Regions from separate parts of the Streptomyces sp. NPDC060205 genome, predicted to be linked through region 2. Evidence: riboswitches for the same ligand, from Rfam matches in the RefSeq annotation. Region 2 holds a riboswitch; each other region holds the start of a gene.

Region 1 (4,777 bases), on a different contig from region 2:
GTGACCGCGAGCACGGTCGTGCCCAACTCGCCGAAGAGCTCGCGCAGTTCCACCACGAGCCGTTCGCGCAGCGAGCGGTCCAGCTGACCGAGCGGCTCGTCGAGCATGAGCAGCCGGGGCCGGGGAGCCAGCGCACGGGCGAGCGCGACCCGCTGCTGCTCACCCCCGGAGAGGGAGGCGACGGCCCGCCCCTGCGCGCCCGGCAGCCCCACGAGCGCCAGCAACTCCCCCGCCCTCAGCGCCTGCTGCCGCTTGGACTCCCCGTGCATCCGCAGCCCGAAGGCCACGTTTCCGGCCACGTCGCGCTGCGGGAACAACTGGTGGTCCTGGAACATCAGGCCGACCCCCCGCTTGTGCGCGGGCACGCCGTCGAGGTCGCGGCCGTCCAGGAAGACCCGCCCGTCGTCCAGCCGCTGGAGCCCCGCGACGGCCCGCAGCAGCGTCGACTTGCCGCTGCCACTGGGCCCGAGGACGCACACGATCTCGTGCTCGGCGACATCGAGTCCGACGTCGTCGAGCACGGCCCGCCCCCCGAACCGTACGGTGGCCCCATCGAGCTTGAGCATCGTCAGAACTCTCCCGTCCGGTCGGAACGAAGGTCGGTGCGCAGGCGTTCGAGCACCAGCAGCGCCACCGCGCACACCAGCATCAGGATGGTCGACAGGGCCATGGCCTGCCCGTAGTTGAGGTCCCCGGCCCGTCCGAGCAGCCGCGCCACGGCGACCGGCAGGGTCGGGTTGTCGGGCCGTGCGATGAAGACGGTCGCGCCGAACTCGCCCAGCGACACCGCGAAGGCGAACCCGGCCGCGATCAGCAGAGCCCGCCGCACCATCGGCAGATCGACCTCGCGCCACACCCGCCAGGGCGAGGCGCCGAGCACCGCCGCGGCCTCGCGCAGCCGTCCGTCCACCGCGCGCAGCACCGGCAGCATGGTCCGTACGACGAAGGGGACGCCCACCAGCGCCTGCGCGAGCGGCACCAGGATCCAGGTGCTCCGCAGGTCCAGCGGCGGCTCGTCGAGCGCGATGAGGAAGCCGAAGCCGACGGTCACGGCGGAGACGCCGAGCGGCAGCATGAGGAGCGCGTCGAAGCCGCGGACGAGTCGTCCGAGGCGTCCGGTGTCCCGCCGGGTGAGGGCGGCGGCGGCGAGTCCGCCGATCAGCAGGGCGATGGCGGTGGCGGCGAAGGCGTACCGCAGCGAGTTGCCGACGGCGTCGATCGGCGGGACGAGGAAGAGGCTGCCCTCGTTGCGGGTGAGCGCCTTGTAGTAGCCGAAGCCGGGGGCGTCGAGCGAGCGCTCGACGAGGACGGCGAGCGGCAGCACGAGCAGGACGGCGATGGAGCCGAGGACGCCCGCGAGCAGCGCCCACTGCCCCGCCCCGCGCGGCGGGCGCGCGGTCGCGCCTGCGTCCACCAGCCGCAGGGCGGTCTCCCGCCGCCGTACGGTCCGGGCGTGGACGGCGAGGATCGCGCCCACCGCGACGAACTGGACGAGGGTCAGCACGGCGGCCGTCGAGAGGTCGAAGATTTCCGAGGTCTGCCGGTAGATCTCGACTTCGAGGGTGGAGAAGGTGGGGCCGCCGAGGATCTGCACGACACCGAAGGAGGTGAAGGTGAAGAGGAACACCATGAGCGCGGCGGCGGCCACGGCCGGGCCGAGCGCCGGGAGCGTCACCCTGCGCCACGCCGCGAACGGGGAGGCGCCGAGCACCCGGGCGGCCTCCTCCTGCCGCGGGTCGAGCTGCGACCAGAGGCCGCCGACCGTGCGGACGACGACCGCGTAGTTGAAGAAGACGTGCGCGAGCAGGATGGCCCAGACGGTGGTGTCCAGGCGTACGCCCCACAGCTCGTCCAGGAGCCCGCCCCGCCCGAGCAGCGCCAGGAAGGCGGTGCCCACGACGAGCGTGGGCAGCACGAACGGCACGGTGACGACCGCCCGCAGGATCTGCTTGCCCCTGAACTCGAAGCGCGCGAAGACGTACGCGCCGGGGAGCGCGACCAGCAGGGTGAGCGCGGTCGAGGCGAGCGCCTGCCAGGTCGTGAACCACAGGACGTGCCGGATGTCGGGCTGTCCGAGCACGTCCGCGATCCGCCCGAACCGCCAGACCCCGTCGACCTTCAGCCCGCGGGCGGTGATGGCCACGACCGGATAGGCGAAGAACACCCCGAAGAACGCGGCGGGCACGGCCATGAGCCCGAGCCGCGCCACGCTCCCCCGGCGCGCAGACCGCGAAGACCGCGGAGACCGGGGGCGCGCGCCGGCCTCTACTTCAGTACGAGCGAGGTCCATGACTTGACCCACTCGTCACGGTTGTCGGCGATCCTGGCGGGGTCCAGGGTCTCGGGGTTCGCGGCGGCGGGACCGTACTGCGTGAACGCGTCGGGCACCTCGGCGCCCTCGATCACCGGGTAGACGAACATGTTGAGCGGCATGTCCTCCTGGAACTGCTTGCCGACCAGGAAGTCGATGAGCGCCTTGCCGCCCTTGCTGTTCTTCGCGTTGCTCAGCAGGCCCGCGTACTCGACCTGGCGGAAGCAGGTGCCGTCCGCGACACCGGTCGGGGCGGTCTTGGGCTTGGGGTCGGCGTAGATGACCTCGGCGGGCGGCGAGGAGGCGTACGAGACGACGAGCGGCCTGTCGCCCTTGGCCTTCTTGCCGCCGGCGGACCCGGAGAACTCCTCGTTGTAGGCCTGCTCCCAGCCGTCGACGACCTTCACGCCGTTGGCCTTGAGCTTCTTCCAGTAGCCCTCCCAGCCGTCGTCGCCGTACTGGGCGGCGGTGCCGAGCAGGAAGCCGAGGCCGGGCGAGGAGGTCGAGGCGTTCTCGGTGACGAGCAGGTCCTTGTACGCGGGCTTGATCAGATCGTCGAAGGACGTCGGCACGGCCACCTTGTGCTCGCTGAACCAGGCCTTGTCGTAGTTGACGCAGATGTCTCCGGAGTCGATGGGCGTGACCCGGTGCTTGTCCTGGTCGACCCGGTACTCGGCCTTGATGCCGTCGGCGCCCTCGGCCTCGTACGACTGGAAGAGTCCGTTGTCGAGCGCGCGGGAGAGCAGGGTGTTGTCGACGCCGAAGAAGACGTCTCCCTGCGGGTTGTCCTTGGTGAGGATCGCCTTGTTGACGGCCTGCCCGGCATCGCCGTCCTTGAGGACCCGGACCTTGTACCCGGACTCCTTCTCGAACGCCTTCAGCACGTCCTTGGTGTACGCGAAGGAGTCATGGCTGACGAGGGTGACGGTCTTGGACCCGGAGCCCTCGTCGCCGCTCCCCGAGTCGGACGACCCGCACGCGCTGAGCGCGGCGAGGCCGAGACCGCCGGCCGCGACCACGGCGGTGATCCTGAAGATGCTGCTCTTGTTGCTCACTCGATTCCTCCTGGGTTGACCAGGAAGAGACGCGGCCCTGCCCGGGACCGCGAACGGCTCCCGGGCAGGGCGCAACAGCTTGAGTAGTGCCCGAACTTCCTACCCAGAATGACCTGGGCGAGGTTCAGAGGGTCTGCGGGCTGTCCCGCACTCTCAGCGCTGTGGCGCTCCCCTGTCGGAATATGAAGATGTACGTGTCTGTGCGCCAGACTACCGCTCGGTGGCCGCGAGCTGTCCGCACGCCCCGTCGATCTCCTGGCCACGGGTGTCCCGGACGGTGACCGGCACCCCATGAGCGGCGATCGCCTCGACGAACGCCTTCTCGTCCTCGGGCCGCGAGGCGGTCCACTTGGAGCCGGGCGTCGGGTTCAGCGGGATCAGGTTCACATGCACCGGCTTGCCCTTGAGCATCCGCCCGAGCCGGTCACCGCGCCACGCCTGGTCGTTGATGTCCCGGATGAGCGCGTACTCGATGGAGAGCCGGCGCCCCGACCTGGCCGCGTACTCCCAGCCCGCGTCCAGCACTTCCCGTACCTTCCACCGCGTGTTGACCGGTACGAGGGTGTCGCGCAGCTCGTCGTCCGGTGCGTGCAGGGAGATGGCGAGACGGCACTTGAAGCCCTCGTCGGCGAACCGGTTGATCGCGGGGACGAGACCGACGGTCGAGACGGTGATCCCACGCTGCGAGAGCCCGAGCCCGTCCGGCTCCGGGTCGGTGAGCGCCCGGATGGACTGGACGACCCGCTTGTAGTTGGCGAGCGGCTCGCCCATGCCCATGAAGACGATGTTGCTGAGCCGCGCCGGGCCGCCGGGGATCTCCCCGTCGCGCAGCGCCCGCATGCCGTCGACGATCTGGTGCACGATCTCGCCGGTCGACAGGTTCCGGTCGAGACCGGCCTGTCCCGTCGCGCAGAACGGGCAGTTCATCCCGCAGCCGGCCTGCGAACTGATGCACATCGTGACCCGGTCCGGGTAGCGCATCAGCACGGACTCGACGAGCGTGCCGTCGAAGAGCCGCCAGAGGGTCTTGCGGGTGGTGTCGGCATCGGTGGACAGATGCCGCACGACCGTCATCAGCTCGGGCAGCAGCGCTTCCTGCAGCTTGGCGCGCGAGCCGGCAGGGATGTCGGTCCACTGCTCGGGATCGTGCGCGAACCGCGAGAAGTAGTGCTGCGAGAGCTGTTTGGCACGAAACGGCTTCTCACCGACCGCGGCAACGGCCTCTTTACGCTCGGCAGGCGTGAGATCGGCAAGGTGCCGCGGCGGCTTCTTGGCTCCGCGGGGGGCGACGAATGTGAGTTCTCCGGGCTTAGGCATGGCTGTACCAGTGTCGCAGATCGATTCGTGTGACCGGAGCCGCGAGGTTTCGGGGGAGGGCGGCCGCACGAGGTGGTCGCCGACCCCACCACCC
Region 2 (4,777 bases):
GTACGAGAAGTTGCTGGCGGTCAACGAGATGCCCAATGTCAAAGTACTCACTGTTCCGTTCAGCGCCGGAATCTATCGACAATTCAGAAATACATACGTTCTCTTTCAGTTTCCTGACGACGAGGACGAACTGGTCGCCTACCTGGAGAATGCGAACGGCGAGGTGATCTTCAGCGAGAAGGCACTCGGTCGAACATCCCAGCATCGGCCGACCGACTACCTTGACGACTTCTGGGAGGTAGAAAGGGAGGTGGCCAAAGAGGTGACGCGGGAGTTCCTGTTCGGCCAGGAATGACAGCAGCAAAGGGGAGCCTGCTAGGCAGAATCCTGGCGGAAGCCCGCGCTTGACCTCTTCACACAGAACGCGACGCGTTACGGTGCGCCGCCCACCCTTCCGTCAAAACCCTTCAACCCGGAAAGGAAAGAGACCCAAGCATATGCCGTAAATTCCAGGAGGACACCATCGGGATCACGTGAGTCGCGTACCGCCACCTCTTCGATGAAAGCCACTTCAACACAGTCGCCAGTGCCGCTCGCCGAACTCTTCCGCCACAGGCCTTCAGCACCATCGATCGCCATGCAATCCCCCACGCCTTCACCTGCGAAAAGTGGCAACACCGAGGCATTTCGGCATCCATATCAGTATGGATGCCGTCTTCGATGCTGCCAAGACGCACTGAAGCACCCATCACATTACGATAAATGGAGGTATATGCATAGTAAACACTTTAAAATGCCAGCAGCATCACACAAACCGCTGGCCGAAAAGAAACCAAGATTGTTCCGAATGAACACAGCAAAAGGGAGCCCTGCGACCCGGCCGGCAAGCTTCAGGTCGCGGACTCCCTTGCGCCAAGCACCCCCGTCTACGAAACCGAAAGGAGCTCTGCCATGGAGTCTACAGACTCCATCCCGGAGGGCTACTCACCACACAAGACCAGCTCAACGAACTGGAAGCAATGGGCGCGCTCCGCAGGCGCCAACGCATTCAAGGGAGCTTGCACGGCTCTTGGGGCCGGCGCAGTCTCCCTGCTGATCTGGTGGCTCGAAAAGCAATAGCGCACCTCTCTCACCACCGGCCCCACCCGCGCGCCGGACGGGCCGGATCACCGAGGTCCTGGAAATGATCGTCCAGGACCTCGGCATCGCAGCACCACGACCGTTCGGTCGGCCAAAGGTGAACGAACCCTATTCGCTCGCAGCCATGGGCAGATAGACCCGGTTGCCCGCGGCGGCGAACTCCTTGGACTTCTGGAGCATCCCGTCGGCGACCTCTTCGGGTGTGGCCCCCACGTCCGCCGTACCGCCGAACTGCTCGTTGATGCTGTGGCTGATCTTCATCGAGCAGAACTTCGGCCCGCACATCGAGCAGAAGTGCGCCGTCTTGGCCGGTTCGGCCGGCAGCGTCTCGTCGTGGAACTCCCGTGCGGTGTCCGGATCCAGGGCCAGGTTGAACTGGTCCTCCCACCGGAACTCGAAGCGGGCGTCCGACAGCGCGTCGTCCCACTCCTGTGCGCCCGGATGCCCCTTGGCGAGATCCGCCGCGTGGGCCGCGATCTTGTAGGTGATGACCCCCGTCTTGACGTCGTCACGGTTGGGCAGGCCCAGATGTTCCTTGGGCGTGACGTAGCAGAGCATCGCCGTGCCCCACCAGGCGATCATCGCGGCACCGATGCCGGAGGTGATGTGGTCGTACGCCGGCGCGATGTCGGTCGTCAGCGGGCCGAGCGTGTAGAACGGGGCTTCCTCGCAGATCTCCTGCTGAAGATCGATGTTCTCCTTGATCTTGTGCATCGGGACATGCCCCGGGCCCTCGATCATGGTCTGTACGTTGAAACGCTTCGCGACCTTGTTGAGCTCGCCCAGGGTCCGCAACTCCGCGAACTGCGCGGCGTCGTTGGCGTCCGCGATCGACCCGGGCCGCAGCCCGTCGCCGAGCGAGTACGTGACGTCGTACGCGGCGAGAATCTCGCAGAGCTCCTCGAAGTGCTCGTACAGGAACGACTCCTTGTGGTGCGCCAGACACCACGCCGCCATGATCGAGCCGCCGCGCGAGACGATGCCGGTCTTGCGGTTCGCGGTCAGCGGGACGTACGGCAGGCGCACGCCCGCGTGGACGGTCATGTAGTCCACGCCCTGCTCGGCCTGCTCGATGACCGTGTCCTTGTAGATCTCCCAGGTGAGTTCCTCGGCCCGTCCGTCGACCTTCTCCAGCGCCTGGTACAGGGGGACCGTGCCGATGGGGACGGGGGAGTTGCGCAGCACCCACTCACGGGTGGTGTGGATGTTGCGGCCGGTCGACAGGTCCATCACCGTGTCGGCGCCCCAGCGCGTCGCCCAGGTCATCTTGTCCACCTCCTCCTCGATGGAGGAGGTGACCGCGGAGTTGCCGATGTTGGCGTTGACCTTCACCAGGAACCGCTTGCCGATGATCATCGGCTCGATCTCGGGATGGTTGACGTTGGCCGGCAGCACCGCCCGGCCCGCCGCGATCTCCTCACGGACGACCGCGGGGTCGACGTTCTCTCGGACGGCCACGTACTCCATCTCCGGCGTGACCTCGCCCCGCCGCGCGTAGGCGAGTTGGGTCACCGCCCGCCCGTCACGGCTCCGGCGGGGCAGACGCGGACGCCCCGGGAAGACCGCGTCGAGGTTGCGCAGTCCGCCGCGCGGCGAGGTGTGCTTGATCCCGTCGTCCTCGGGGCTCACGGGACGGCCCGCGTACTCCTCGGTGTCACCACGGGCGATGATCCAGTTGTCGCGCAGGGGTGCCAGCCCCCTGCGTACATCGGTGTCGACGACCGGATCGGTGTACGGGCCGGAGGTGTCGTACAGGGTGACCGACTCACCGTTGGTGAGATGCACCTGACGGACCGGCACCCGCAGGTCAGGGCGCGAGCCCGCGACATACGCCTTGTGCCAGCCGATGGACTTCGCGGTTTCGGACTTACCGCCCTCGCCGTTCTCGGGCGAGGCGGCTGTTCCGCCGTCCTCGGCCGATGCGGACGCCTCGATGCCGTCGACCGGGGCGAGCGCCCCGCCCGTCCGACTGGAGGCAGGCGTGCGTACGTCCTTGTTGGTCATGAGACCTACTCCCTACGCCGGCATTACCCGGTAACAGGTTCGGCGGTCGACGCAGCGTTTCCCGTCCGGCGATGTTCCACGTGAAACATCGCGGATACGGAGGTCAGCGCCCTCTCAGCCCGGTGCTCCGAGCTCCCGCGTGTGCAAAGGTGCTTCCACGCTAGCGTCACAATGGGCGCGGTGAACAGTGGGCCCCTCTCGTTCTTGCGATGATCGGTCGGTGACCACGACGCAGCAGCCCCCACTTCCGCCGTCCGAACCGCCCCACGGACACGGCCACGACGGCCACGGGCACGGCGGCGGACCTGGACAGGGACCCCATGGCCCCGGAGGCGGTGGCGACCGGCCAGGCGGCGACGGACCTGTCGGTGGCGGGCACGGCCACTCGCACAGTCATGGCCCCGCGGCCCCTGTCTCCATGCATCTGCGCAAGATCATCGCGGCGGTGTTGATTCCTTTCGCCGCGGCGGTCGTTGTCGGTCTCGCGGTGCTCTGGCCGGGCGGCGCTCCCGGACACGAGCGCACGGGTGTCGGCTTCGACCGGCAGACCCAGCAGGCCACCGTGACCAAGGTCGACACGGTCGACTGCAAGTCGGTGAACGCCTCGGGCGAGACTCCGACCGGCGACACCTCGACGGCCGAGGGCTCGTCGGCTCAGCAGCAGGAATCAGGCACCTGCAAGAAGGCGACGATCCGCGTCGACTCCGGCAAGGACAAGGGCCGCACCTTCACGGAGATCGTCCAGCCGGACTCCTCACGCCAGTTGGAGCAGGGCCAGGAGGTGATCGTGGCCTACGCGCCCGACGCCCCCAAGGAACTCCAGTACTCGGTCACCGATGTGAACCGCAAGTTCCCCATGGCGCTGCTCGCCGGTATCTTCGCCCTCGCCGTGGTCGTGGTGGGCCGGATGCGCGGTGTCATGGCGCTGATCGCGCTGGCCGTCAGCTTCCTGATCCTGACGTTCTTCATCCTGCCCGCGATCTTGCAGGGGTCGAATCCGCTGGTCGTGGCGGTGGTCGGGTCCAGCGCCATCATGCTGATCGCGCTCTACATGTGCCACGGCCTCTCCGCCCGGACGTCGGTCGCCGTGCTGGGCACACTGCTGTCCCTGGTGCTCATCGGGCTGCTCGGCTCACTGTTCATCGACTGGGCCGCGCTGACCGGCAACACCGACGACAACACCGGCCTGATCCACGGTCTCTACCCGTCCATCGACATGAGCGGTCTGCTGCTCGCGGGTGTCATCATCGGTTCGCTCGGAGTGCTCGACGACGTCACGGTGACGCAGACGTCGGCGGTCTGGGAACTGCACGAGGCCAATCCGACGATGGGCTGGCGGGGTCTGTACCGCGCGGGCATCCGTATCGGCCGCGACCACATCGCGTCCGTCGTCAACACGCTCGTCCTCGCCTACGCGGGCGCGGCCCTGCCTCTGCTGCTGCTCTTCTCCATCGCGCAGAGCAGCGTGGGGACCGTGGCCAACAGTGAACTGGTGGCCGCGGAGATCGTCCGCACCCTCGTCGGCTCGATCGGACTGGTCGCCTCGGTTCCGGTCACCACGGCCCTCGCGGCCCTGGTGGTCTCGGCCGACCGACAGGGCGACGCCGCTCCGGCCCAGCAGCCTCAACAACCGCAGCCATCGACCCCCTCCGGCTCCAAGGCACCGCTGCGCGGCGGGAGCGGCCGGCGCCGC
Region 3 (4,777 bases), on a different contig from region 2:
TTGGCCTCGCGGATGAAACGGTCGACGAACGAGACGTCGGCCGCCAGGGTCGGATGCATCACCTTGAGCGCGAGCACCCGGTCGAGACGGGTGTCCACGGCCCGGTAGACCGTGGCCATCCCGCCGACCGCGATGCGGGCGTCGACGCGATACCGACCGTCGAGCACATGCCCGACCAAGGGGTCTTGAAGGGTCGTATCCACGCAGGTGAGTGTACGAGCCACCACTGACGGCGCCGCCCGTGCGGGCGATTCCGGGGCGGTACTGAAGCCGACCTGTGACGCACCTCGCCCCGGGTGCACCGCCGTGCGAGGCCTTGATACGGACGGATGTTCAGGCCAATGGTCAGAAAGCGGGTCGTTCCGGGTCGAGCCGTGCGATTCCGTCCGACGGGGACGAGGCCTCGGCGAAGTGCCGGCGCGGAATGCGCCCCGCCCGGTACGCCAGGCGCCCGGCCTCGACCGCGTGCCGCATGCCCTCGGCCATGAGGACCGGCTCCTGCGCCCGGGTCACCGCCGAGGCGAGCATCACCCCGGCGCACCCCAGCTCCATGGCGAGCGCCGCGTCCGACGCCGTGCCCGCCCCCGCGTCCAGAATGACCGGCACGCGCGCGTGCTCCACGATCAGCTGGAAGTTGTGCGGGTTGCGGATCCCGAGCCCCGAGCCGATGGGCGCCCCGAGCGGCATGATCGCGGCGCAGCCCACGTCCTCCAGCTTCCGGGCCAGGACGGGGTCGTCGTTCGTGTACGGCAGGACCGTGAAGCCGTCGTCGACGAGGGTCTCGGCGGCGTCGAGCAGCTCGATCGGGTCGGGCAGCAGGGTGCGTTCGTCGGCGATGACCTCCAGTTTGACGAGGTCCGTGCCGAGCGCCTCGCGCGCGAGGCGGGCCGTCAGGACGGCCTCCCCGGCGGTGAAACAGCCCGCGGTGTTGGGCAGCACGCGGATGCCGAGCCGGTCGAGCACGGACAGCACCGAGCCGTGCGAGCCGGGGCTCACGCGCCGCATGGCGACCGTCGTCAGCTCCGTGCCGGACGCGACGAGCGAGCGCTCCAGGACGTCGAGGCTGGGGGCACCGCCGGTGCCCATGATCAGACGGGACGCGTAGGACGTACCGCCGAGGACGAAGGGGTCGTCGGCCATGGGTCAGCCTCCTTGGACGGCGGTGAGGACTTCGACGCGGTCTCCCTCGCGCAGGAGGGTCGTCGGCCACTGCGTGCGCGGGACGACGGTCTCGTTGAGGGCTGCGGCGACACCGGAGGGGGCCGCGCACAGAGCGGTCACGAGGGTGTCGAGAGCGGTGTCGGCGGCCAGTTCCCGCCGCTCCCCGTTGACGAGGACGGTCACGCTCATACGGGCTGCTCCGTGAGTGCGGCGGCGGTGTCGAACCGGCCGGGGGCGAACGGACTCGCCACTTCCGGGAGTTCGCCGGTGGTCAGGGCGTGCGCCAGGGCGTCGCCGGTGACCGGGGTGAGCAGCACGCCGTTGCGGTGGTGGCCGGTCGCCAGCAGCAGCCCGGGAAGCCGGGTGGGACCGAGCAGGGGCGCGTTGTCGGGGGAGCCGGGGCGCAGTCCGGCGCGGGTCTCGGTGAGCGGCAGTTCGGTGATGCCGGGGACGAGTTCGTGGGCGTCCCGCAGCAGTTCGTACACGCCGCCCGCGGTCACCGTGGTGTCCCAGCCCAGCTCTTCGCTGGTCGCGCCGACGACCAGCTCGCCGTTCTCGCGCGGCACCAGGTAGACGTGGCTGCCGCGGACCATGGCACGCACGGTCCGGCTCAGGAAGGGCGCGCCCGGGCCCTTCGGCGCGGGCTCCGGCATGGCCAGGCGCAGTACCTGCCCCTTCACGGGCCGCACCGGCGGCAGTACGTCCTCGGGCACACCCGCGAGACGTCCGCTGAGGCTGCCCGCGGCGAGGACGACCTGCCCCGCGGACAGCTCGGTGCCGTCCCTCGTGACGACTCCGGTGGCCCGGCCCCCCGCGACGGTCAGGCGCTCGGCCCAGGTCCGGTGAAGGACCACTCCGGCCCGCTCGCAGGCCGTGACCAGGGCCGCGGCGAGCCGGCGCGGGTCGATCTGGTGGTCGCCGTCCACCCGCAGCCCGCCGCGCACCCCGGGCGCGAGCATCGGCTCCAGACGGCGGCACTCGCGGCCGCTCAGCCACTCCGACTCCAGGCCCGACCGGCTCTGCAGGGCGTGCAGTTCGCGCAGGTGGGCGCGGTCGTCGGCGTCGAGCGCGACGGTCAGCGTGCCGCACCTGCGGTAGCCGAGGTCCTGGCCGGTCGCCTCCGTCAGCTCCTCGGCGAAGTCCGGATAACGCTCCGCCGAGGCCAGGTTGAGGCCGAGCAGGGTCTCCTCGCCGTAATGCAGCTCGGTGACGGCGGCCAGCATCCCGGCCGCGACCTGCGCGGCGCCGCCGCCCGGCTCGGGGTCGGCCAGCGCGGTCGTCAGCCCGCGCTGTGCGGCCCGCCAGGCGGTGACCAGACCGATGATCCCGCCTCCGACGACCAGGACATCGGTGGTCGGCACGTTCGGGGGTGATTGCGGTGTACGCGACATGGGCGTCCAGCCCCTCCCTTCGCCGGCATGACCCGGATCAGGTTCGTACGGTCGGAGGCCGTCCCAGCCTCCCTCTCAGCCCGGTACGCCCGGGCTCCCGCGAGTGCTTTACGTTGGCCACCCTAGCTCTTCGTCCCGCACCTCAGTAGGGAGCCTCACGGCATGGCCCGCTCGCTCGACGGACTCGTTCTCGCCCCCGTGGCCGACCAGGCACCGGGTCAGGTGGGCACGCGCACCCGGTTCTCGTACCACGAGAAGGACGGTGAGATCTGGGCCGAGTACACGGGCGGCGACGTCGTGCGCGGCCACCTCGTGGGCACCCGCGAGGGCGACCGGCTCGACTTCCGGTACGTACAGCTGAAGACGGACGGAACCACCTCCTCCGGGCACTGCGTGTCCCAGGTCGCCGAGACCCCCGACGGCCGGGTGCGGCTGGCGGAGACCTGGGAGTGGGAGTCCCAGGAGGGCAGCGGGACGAGTGTGGTCGAAGAGGTCACCCCGGGCTGACGCCCCGGTCCGGCGTTGTGCAACAGCTCACCGACCGTGCCCCTGACCGACGATTTCACCGACTGTCTATGGTGACCGGGTGAGCGAGCTGACACAGGAAACGGGCCCGGCGGCGCGCGTACGCGTCGTGATCGTCGGTGCGGGCATGGCAGGGGTCCAGACCGCCGTCGCCCTGCGGGAACAGGGCTTCCCCGGCAGCGTGACCCTGATCGGCGCGGAACCCCACCAGCCGTACGACCGCCCGCCGCTGTCCAAGGCCGTCCTGCTCGGCAAGGCCGAGGGATCCGCCTTCGACGTCGACTTCGAGACCCTCGACGTGGCACTGCGCCTGGGCCTGGAGGTGACCGGCGTCCGCCCGGACACCCGCGAACTCGACACGGCCGAGGGGCGCGTCCCGTACGACGTCCTGGTCGTCGCCACGGGAGCGGAACCCGTCCGCCTGCCGGGCGCCGAGGGCGTACCCGGAGTCCATCTGCTGCGCACCCTCGACGACGCCGAACGGCTGCGGCCCGTCCTCGCCCGGCAGCACGACATCGTGGTGGTGGGCGCGGGGTGGATCGGCGCGGAGTTCGCCACGGCGGCGCGCGAGGCGGGGTGCTCGGTGACCGTCGTCGAGGCCGCCGACCGGCCCCTCGTGGGCGCGCTGCCGGCCGAGGTGGCCGCGCCCATGGCCGCCTGGTACGCGGACAGCGGGGCGTCGCTGCGCACCCACGCGCGCGTGGAGCGCGTCGAGCCCGGCGCGGTGGTGCTGGACGACGGCTCGCGGCTGCCCGCGGGCGCCGTGGTCGTCGGCATCGGGGCGCGGCCCGCCACGTCCTGGCTGGCCGGTTCGGGGATCGAACTCGGCGCCCACCGGGAGGTCGTCGCGGACGACCATCTGCGCACGTCCCTGCCGGGTGTGTACGCGGTCGGCGACTGCGCGTCGTTCCCGTCGGGCCGTTACGGGGAGCGGCTGCTCGTCCACCACTGGGACAACGCGCTCCAGGGGCCGCGCACGGTCGCGGCGAACATCGTGGGGGAGACGCCGGCGCCGTACGACCCGGTGCCGTACTTCTGGTCCGAGCAGTTCGGCCGCTTCGTCCAGTACGCGGGGCATCACGGGGCGGCTGACGCGCTGCTCTGGCGGGGGGATCCGGCGGGGCCCTCCTGGTCGGTGTGCTGGCTCCGGGAGGGGCGGCTGGTGGCGGTCCTCGCGGTGGGGCGACCGCGGGACCTCGCGCAGGGGCGGCGGCTGATCGAGTCCGGCACCCGAATGGACCCGGACCTGCTGACGGACCCGTCACGTCCCTTGAAGAGGGCGGCGCTCTAGCGCCCGTTCGTCACCTGCGGCCCCGGTGGGGGCGGGCCCCGCCTTTCAGGGGCGCGGGGAACTGCGCGCTCAGCCACGTCCGGCCCGCACCCGACGTACGACCGGGGGGTGAGGGGCGCGGGGAACTGCGCGCTCAGCCCCCACCGGCCCGCACCCGACGGACGGCCGAGGGATTCAGGGGCGCGGGGAACGGCGCGACCGGCCCCCGCCCAGGGCCGGGCGGACCGCCCGGGTACCGGGTGTCAGTGGGAGATGGCAGGCTTGTACCCGTGACCGAGATTGACGCAAAGATCGATGCTCTCGTCCCCGCCTGGCTCACCCTCCCCGACATCGCCGAAAAGTTCGGCGTCGAGGTGACGCGCGTCCGGCAGCTGGTCAGGGAAGGCCAGCTGATCGCCGTACGCCGTGG

The links. Region 2 has a riboswitch for thiamine pyrophosphate ahead of thiC (phosphomethylpyrimidine synthase ThiC). Riboswitches for the same ligand answer to the same signal wherever they lie in the genome.
Region 1: it holds a riboswitch for thiamine pyrophosphate, as region 2 does, so the genes downstream of both, ACFWGJ_RS36460 (thiamine ABC transporter substrate binding subunit) here and thiC (phosphomethylpyrimidine synthase ThiC) in region 2, are expected to answer to the same signal.
Region 3: it holds a riboswitch for thiamine pyrophosphate, as region 2 does, so the genes downstream of both, thiO (glycine oxidase ThiO) here and thiC (phosphomethylpyrimidine synthase ThiC) in region 2, are expected to answer to the same signal.

What each region holds. Positions count from the first base shown of each region.
Region 1 covers NZ_JBHWZP010000330.1:665-5,441, forward strand. The annotation lists gene ACFWGJ_RS36450 (ABC transporter ATP-binding protein) at 1-566, opposite strand, end outside; gene ACFWGJ_RS36455 (ABC transporter permease) at 569-2,290, opposite strand; gene ACFWGJ_RS36460 (thiamine ABC transporter substrate binding subunit) at 2,266-3,366, opposite strand; TPP riboswitch at 3,445-3,550, opposite strand; gene rlmN (23S rRNA (adenine(2503)-C(2))-methyltransferase RlmN) at 3,577-4,683, opposite strand.
Region 2 covers NZ_JBHWZP010000005.1:12,944-17,720, reverse strand. The annotation lists gene ACFWGJ_RS01510 (helix-turn-helix domain-containing protein) at 1-295, shown strand, start outside; gene ACFWGJ_RS01505 (DUF397 domain-containing protein) at 373-579, opposite strand; gene thiC (phosphomethylpyrimidine synthase ThiC) at 1,189-3,084, opposite strand; TPP riboswitch at 3,077-3,233, opposite strand; gene ACFWGJ_RS01495 (YibE/F family protein) at 3,305-4,777, shown strand, end outside.
Region 3 covers NZ_JBHWZP010000112.1:12,271-17,047, reverse strand. The annotation lists gene pknB (Stk1 family PASTA domain-containing Ser/Thr kinase) at 1-203, opposite strand, end outside; gene ACFWGJ_RS20870 (thiazole synthase) at 346-1,140, opposite strand; gene thiS (sulfur carrier protein ThiS) at 1,144-1,350, opposite strand; gene thiO (glycine oxidase ThiO) at 1,347-2,552, opposite strand; TPP riboswitch at 2,550-2,663, opposite strand; gene ACFWGJ_RS20855 (hypothetical protein) at 2,715-3,059, shown strand; gene ACFWGJ_RS20850 (NAD(P)/FAD-dependent oxidoreductase) at 3,139-4,368, shown strand; gene ACFWGJ_RS20845 (Rv2175c family DNA-binding protein) at 4,638-4,777, shown strand, end outside.